2 regions of the Nonomuraea composti genome follow, and region 2 is predicted to be linked to the other one. Evidence: riboswitches for the same ligand, from Rfam matches in the RefSeq annotation. Region 2 holds a riboswitch; the other holds the start of a gene.

Region 1 (3,394 bases), on a different contig from region 2:
CGGCTTCAAGCAGTCCGGCCTTGGCAGGGAGCTCGGCCCTGACGCGCTCGCGGCGTTCACCGAGACCAAGAACGTCTTCATCTCCTGGGAGTGACAGTGCAGCGGTTGCAGGATCGGGTGGCGGTCATCACCGGCGCCGGCAGCGGGATCGGGCTGGCCACGGCCCGCCGCTTCGCCGACGAGGGCGCCAGGGTGGTCTGCGCGGACATCGACGAGGAGGCGGGCGTCAAGGCCGCGGCCGAGGTGGGCGGCCTGTTCGTCAAGGCCGACGTCACCAGCGAGGACGACGTCGTGCGCATGTTCGCGACGGCGCACGACACCTACGGCAGCGTGGACATCGCCTTCAACAACGCCGGCATCTCGCCGCCCGACGACGAATCGATCCTGGAGACCGGCCTCGACGCTTGGCGCCGCGTCCAGGAGGTGAACCTGACCAGCGTCTACCTGTGCTGCAAGCACGCCATCCCGTACATGCGGCGGCAGGGCAAGGGCTCGATCATCAACACCGCGTCGTTCGTGGCCGTCATGGGCTCGGCGACCTCGCAGATCTCCTACACCGCCTCCAAGGGCGGGGTGCTGGCGATGTCGCGGGAGCTGGGGGTGCAGTTCGCCAGGGAGGGCATCCGGGTCAACGCCCTGTGCCCGGGCCCGGTGAACACGCCGCTGCTGCGGGAGCTGTTCGCCAAGGATCCCGAGCGGGCGCAGCGGCGGCTGGTGCACGTTCCGGTGGGCCGCTTCGCCGAGGCGTCGGAGATCGCGGCCGCGGTGGCGTTCCTGGCCAGCGACGACGCCTCGTTCATCACGGCCAGCGAGTTCCTGGTGGACGGCGGCATCTCCGGTGCCTACGTCACGCCGCTCTAAGAGGGAGGACGGTCGTGGGCCCCGTCATCGGCATCACGTCCTACGTCGAGACCGCCTCGTTCACGGTGTGGCAGGACACCCGGGCGGCGCTGCTGCCGTACTCGTACGTGGAGCAGGTCGTGCGCGCGGGCGGCCAGCCGGTGCTGCTGCCGCCGGCCGGCTCGCCGGCCGGGCTGGCCGGCCGCCTCGACGGGCTGATCCTGGCCGGGGGCGGTGACATCGATCCGGCGAGGTACGGCGCGGAGCCGCACGAACGCAGCGGCTACGTCCGGAAATTTCGGGACGAGGCGGAGTTCGCCCTGCTGGCGGCGGCCCTCGACGCCGGGCTGCCGTTCCTGGGCATCTGCCGCGGCCTCCAGGTGCTCAACGTGGCCCTCGGCGGCAGCCTCCACCAGCACCTGCCCGACCTGGTCGGCCACACCGACCACTGCCCGGGGCCGGGCCGCTTCGGGCACCTGCCCGTCACCCCGGTCCCCGGCACCCGCCTGGCCAAGGTGCTGGGCGAGGAGCCCGTGGCGGTCGCGCACTACCACCACCAGGCGGTGGACCGCCTCGCCCCCGGCCTGACCGTCACCGCCACCGCCGCCGACGGCACGATCGAGGCCGTGGAGAGCACGTCGGGAGCGTTCACCATGGCCGTGCAGTGGCACCCCGAGGCGGCCGAGGAGCACGCTCTGTTCGAGGCGCTCGTCCAGGCGTGCTGACGGCGCCGGATCCCGTACGGCCCAGAACGCGACAACAGCCCCGTAACGGCACTAGGCTGACGGACATCACCGACGAAACCGCGCGGGAGAGTGCCCTGACAGCCGGTCAGGGTCCCTGAAGGAGCAAGCCCTCCCCGCGAACCTCTCAAGGCAAAGGACCGCGCGGACGAGGTGTCCTCTGGAAAGCAGGCCCATGGGGCCTCGCCGAAGGTGAAAGTCCGGCAAAAGTCGGGTGAAGCTCTCAGGCATCGATGACAGAGGGGGAGGATGCTGGCATCCACTCCTGTCCTGAGGTGCGACAAATGTCCCGACCGACACCGCTACGAGACGTTCACGAGAGCCTCGGCGCCACGCTCACCGACTTCGCCGGATGGCTCATGCCGCTGCGGTACGGCAGCGAGTCCGCGGAGCACCGGGCCGTCCGCGAGGCGGCCGGGCTGTTCGACCTCTCCCACATGGGCGAGATCTTCCTGACCGGCCCCCAGGCCGGCGAAGCGCTGGACTACGCGCTGGTCGGGCACCTGTCGGCACTCGCACCCGGACGCGCCAGATACACGATGATCGTGAACGAGCGGGGCGGCGTCCTCGACGACCTCATCGTCTACCGGCTCGGTGACGAGGAGTTCATGGTCGTGGCCAACGCCTCGAACTCCGAGAAGGTCGCGCAGGAGCTGCGGGAGCGGGCCAAGCCGTACGAGACGGTCGTGACGGACCGGTCGGCGGAGTACGCGCTCATCGCCGTCCAGGGCCCGCGCTCCCAGGAGATCCTCGCCACGCTCACCGACGCCGACCTCGCCGGGCTCAAGTACTACGCCGGCCTGCCCGGCCAGGTGGACGGCCGGCGGGCGCTCATCGCCCGCACGGGGTACACCGGCGAGGACGGGTTCGAGCTGTTCGTGGCCAACGAGGACGCCGTGCCGCTGTGGCACGCGCTCACGGCCGCCGGGGAGCCGTACGGGCTCAAGCCCGCGGGCCTGTCCAGCCGCGACACGCTCAGGCTCGAAGCCGGCATGCCGCTGTACGGCAACGAGCTGAGCGCGCAGCTCACCCCGTTCGACGCGGGGCTGGGCAGGGTGGTGAAATTCGACAAGCCGGGTGACTTCGTCGGCAGGTCTGCGCTCGAGGCGGTCAAGGACGACCAGCCACGACGCAGGCTCGTCGGCCTGGTCGCGCGGACCCGCCGGGTGCCGCGCCACGGTTACCCGGTCACCAAGGACGGCGCCGTCGTCGGCGAGGTCACCAGCGGTGCGCCTTCCCAGACCCTGGGAAAGCCCATCGCGATGGCCTACGTGGACACCGGCGCCGATTCAGGCCTGGCTGTGGACATCCGGGGCAGCCATGAACCTATGGACCTGGTCGAGCTGCCCTTTTACAGGAGGAACAAGTGAGCAACATCCCTGACGACCTGAGCTACACCAAGGAGCACGAGTGGGTGGCCGGGCTGGACGACAGCACCACCGTGACGGTCGGCGTCACGGCGTTCGCCGCCGACTCCCTTGGTGACGTCGTCTACGTGCAGCTCCCCGAGGTCGGCGCGAACGTCGAGCAGGGCGACTCCGTCGGCGAGGTGGAGTCGACCAAGTCCGTGAACGAGATCTACTCCCCGGTCGGGGGCGAGATCACCGAGGTGAACCAGGCCGTCGTCGACGACCCCAGCCTCGTGAACAGCGACCCGTACGGCGAGGGCTGGATGTTCAAGGTGCGCGTCGAAGGCGACCCTGAGGACCTGCTCTCGCCGGAGGAGTACACCGCTCTCACCTCAGGCGAGTCCTGATCTGTCCGCCGGGGCCCCGCGCGGGCCCCGGCCTCTCATGAAGGGCGCACATCAA
Region 2 (3,394 bases):
CCGAACTCGCCCGGCTTGGCCAGGCCGACGAGGGCGTTGAGGTTGGCGCCGTCGACGTACACCTGGCCGCCGGCGTCGTGCACCTTGGCGCACACCTCGGTGATGGTCTCCTCGTACACGCCGTGCGTGGACGGGTACGTCACCATGATCGCGGCCAGCGCGTCCCGGTGCTTTTCGATCTTGGCGTCGAGGTCGGCCAGGTCCACGTTGCCGTCGTCGTCGCAGGCCACGACCACGACGCGCATGCCTGCCATGACGGCGCTGGCGGCGTTCGTGCCGTGGGCGGAGGACGGGATGAGGCACACGTCGCGCTCGCCCTGGCCGTTGGCCCGGTGGTAGGCGCGGATGGCCAGCAGCCCGGCGAACTCGCCCTGCGAGCCGGCGTTCGGCTGGATGGAGACGGCGTCGTAGCCGGTCACCTCGGCCAGCCAGCCCTCCAGCGTGCCGATCAGCTCCCGGTAGCCCTCGGTCTGCTCGGCCGGCGCGTACGGGTGGATCGCGGCGAACTCCGGCCAGGTGATCGGCTCCATCTCGGTGGTCGCGTTCAGCTTCATGGTGCAGGAGCCGAGCGGGATCATCGAGCGGTCCAGCGCGATGTCCTTGTCCTGGAGCCTGCGCAGGTAGCGCAGCATCGCGGTCTCGGAGCGGTGGCTGTGGAAGACGGGGTGCGTCAGGTACGGGGTCTCGCGCAGCAGCGCGGACGGCAGCGCGTCGGGGGCGTTCTCGGGGTCGGCCTCGACGCCGCTCACCCCGAACGCGGCCCAGACCTTGGCCACCTCGGCGGCGCCGGTCTTCTCGTCGCAGGCGATGGAGACGTGGTCGTCGTCCACCTGCCACAGGTTGACGCCCTGCTCGGCGGCGGCGGCCACGACGGCGGCGGCCCTGCCGGGGACGCGGGCGAGGACGGTGTCGAAGAACTCGCCGTGCACGACCTCCACGCCGGCGCCGCGCAGCCCCTCGGCCAGGGCGGTGGCGTAGCGGTGCACCCGGTGGGCGATGCCGCGCAGCCCGTCGGGGCCGTGGTAGACGGCGTACATGCTCGCGATGACGGCGAGCAGCACCTGGGCGGTGCAGATGTTGCTGGTGGCCTTCTCGCGGCGGATGTGCTGCTCACGGGTCTGCAGGGCCAGGCGGTAGGCGGGGTCGCCGTCGGCGTCGACGGACACGCCGACCAGGCGGCCGGGGAGCTGGCGCTGCAGCCCCTCGCGTACGGACATGTAGGCGGCGTGCGGCCCGCCGAACCCGAACGGCACCCCGAACCGCTGCGAGGAGCCGACGGCGATGTCGGCGCCGAGCTCGCCGGGGGCGGCGACCAGCGTCAGCGCGAGCAGGTCGGCGGCGGCCACCACGAGCGCGCCGGCCTCGTGCGCGGCGGCGGCCACGGCGCGGAAGTCGCGCAGCCGCCCGGAGGCGCCGGGGTACTGCACGAGCAGCCCGAAGCACTCGGGCAGGTCGCCGTCGAGGTCGTGCTCGACGAGCGTGATGCCGAGCGGCTCGGCGCGGGTGGCCAGCACGGCCTTGGTCTGGGGCAGCGCGTCGGCGTCCACGACGAACACGTCGCTCTTGGACTTGCCGGCCCGGCGCGCGAGCGTCATGGCCTCGGCGGCGGCGGTGCCCTCGTCCAGCAGGGACGCGCCGGCGACGGGCAGGCCGGTGAGGTCGGAGACGACCGTCTGGAAGTTCAGCAGCGCCTCCAGGCGGCCCTGCGAGATCTCCGGCTGGTACGGCGTGTAGGCGGTGTACCAGCCCGGGTTCTCCAGCACGTTGCGCCGGATGACGCCGGGGGTGACGGTGTCGTAGTAGCCCAGGCCGATCATGGAGGTGAGCACGCGGTTGCGCCCGGCCAGGGCGCGCAGCTCGGCGATGGCCTCGGCCTCGCCGATGGCGGCGGGCAGCTTGAGCTTGTCCTTGGCCCTGATCGCCTCGGGCACGGCCACCGCGACCAGGTCCGCGACGGATTCGAAGCCCACGGCCTCGAGCATGCGCTGCTGCTCGGACTCCGACGGGCCGATGTGCCTGGACGAGAACGGCGGAGCTGACAGGTCGGTCATGGGGTGTGCCTCCCGAGGCTTATGGAGACCGGCGCCAGGGCGCGGGCGAGTGCCGGGTCTCCCCCTCTGTCAGCGCGGCCCCGTCACCTGCGTCGGCGCCACGACCTGAGAGCTTCACCCCCGGTGGGGCTTGCACCGTCGGTGAGGCGCGCCTGGCGGGTGCGCCTGCTTTCCAGAGTTGCCTCGCCCGAGCGGTACTGGATGCCTGAGAGATTCCGGGGAGGGTTGCTCCTTCGGCGCCCCGGGACCGTCTGGTGCCCGGGGACTCTCCCGCACGGGGTCGTCAGCCTTGCTGTCCTAGATTACTACGGTAGCCCCCGATAACCGGTCATTGGACCCGCTTCCGGCCACGCTCGAGCCGGCTTCGAGGCACACGGATGCGACGGTGCAAGGTGAGCGGGGGTACGGGGAACCCTGGGCGCCGGGCGGGCGGCGCCGGATTCAGGAGGGGGCTCGGCCGGGTGGTGCGGGGCGCGAAGCCGTTTCACGCAGTGCGCAAGCCGTTTCAGGCGGTGCGCAAGCCGTTTCAGCCGGTGCGCCGGGCGCGGCGCCTGCGGGCCAGCTCGTCAGCGGGGTGATCGGCCGGGACGGTGTCCTCGACCGCCGCGCGTTCCCCCGGCAGCTCCGCGAGGGAGCCCTCGACCTCTCGCCAGACCCGCCCGAGCGCGATGCCGAACACGCCCTGGCCGCCCTGGAGCAGGTCGATCACCTCGTCGGCTGAGGTGCACTCGTAGACGCTGACGCCGTCGCTCATGAGCGTGATCTGCGCGAGGTCGGCGACCCCGCGGTCACGCAGGTGCTGCACGGCCGTGCGGATCTGCTGCAGCGACACCCCGGTGTCGAGGAGCCGCTTGACGACCTTGAGCACCAGGATGTCGCGGAAGCTGTAGAGCCGCTGGGAGCCCGACCCGTGCGCCGCCCTGATGGTGGGCTCCACGAGGCCCGTGCGGGCCCAGTAGTCGAGCTGCCTGTAGGTGATGCCGGCCGCGGCGCAGGCCGTCGGCCCGCGGTATCCGATGTCGCCCGGCAGCGTCGTCGGCTGCTCGTCGAAGAGCAGGCCCTGCTCCCCGGCACGCTGCCGCGCGCTCTCGCGCCGCACCGGATCTTCCTGGCCGGCCGTCTTTCCCTCGCCGCTGCTGACCGCCACGCGGACCTCCGGCTTTCTCTCATCCCGTGGCCTGATCTGGGGGTTCATAAAGGGCGACCACGGGTTTCACTTGCACCGTAGGACCGTGACCAGGCACAGTCAACGATCCGGCTCGGCGCGTCGTGAAGCGTAAATGCACTGAAATACCTACCCCGCCCTGCCGAAGTCCTCGGGAGTGATCGTGTCAAGGAACTCC

Evidence for each region. Region 2 has a riboswitch for glycine ahead of gcvP (aminomethyl-transferring glycine dehydrogenase). Riboswitches for the same ligand answer to the same signal wherever they lie in the genome.
Region 1: another riboswitch for glycine. It lies ahead of gcvT (glycine cleavage system aminomethyltransferase GcvT); the one in region 2 lies ahead of gcvP (aminomethyl-transferring glycine dehydrogenase).

The regions. Positions count from the first base shown of each region.
Region 1 covers NZ_JAATEP010000015.1:133,547-136,940, reverse strand. The annotation lists gene HCN51_RS22495 (aldehyde dehydrogenase family protein) at 1-94, shown strand, start outside; gene HCN51_RS22490 (3-oxoacyl-ACP reductase) at 97-861, shown strand; gene HCN51_RS22485 (gamma-glutamyl-gamma-aminobutyrate hydrolase family protein) at 876-1,565, shown strand; glycine riboswitch at 1,639-1,736, shown strand; glycine riboswitch at 1,737-1,833, shown strand; gene gcvT (glycine cleavage system aminomethyltransferase GcvT) at 1,868-2,953, shown strand; gene gcvH (glycine cleavage system protein GcvH) at 2,950-3,339, shown strand; gene HCN51_RS22470 (L-serine ammonia-lyase) at 3,394-3,394, shown strand, end outside.
Region 2 covers NZ_JAATEP010000016.1:41,894-45,287, reverse strand. The annotation lists gene gcvP (aminomethyl-transferring glycine dehydrogenase) at 1-2,051, opposite strand, end outside; glycine riboswitch at 2,234-2,334, opposite strand; gene HCN51_RS23045 (MerR family transcriptional regulator) at 2,578-3,198, opposite strand; gene HCN51_RS23040 (bifunctional nuclease family protein) at 3,346-3,394, opposite strand, start outside.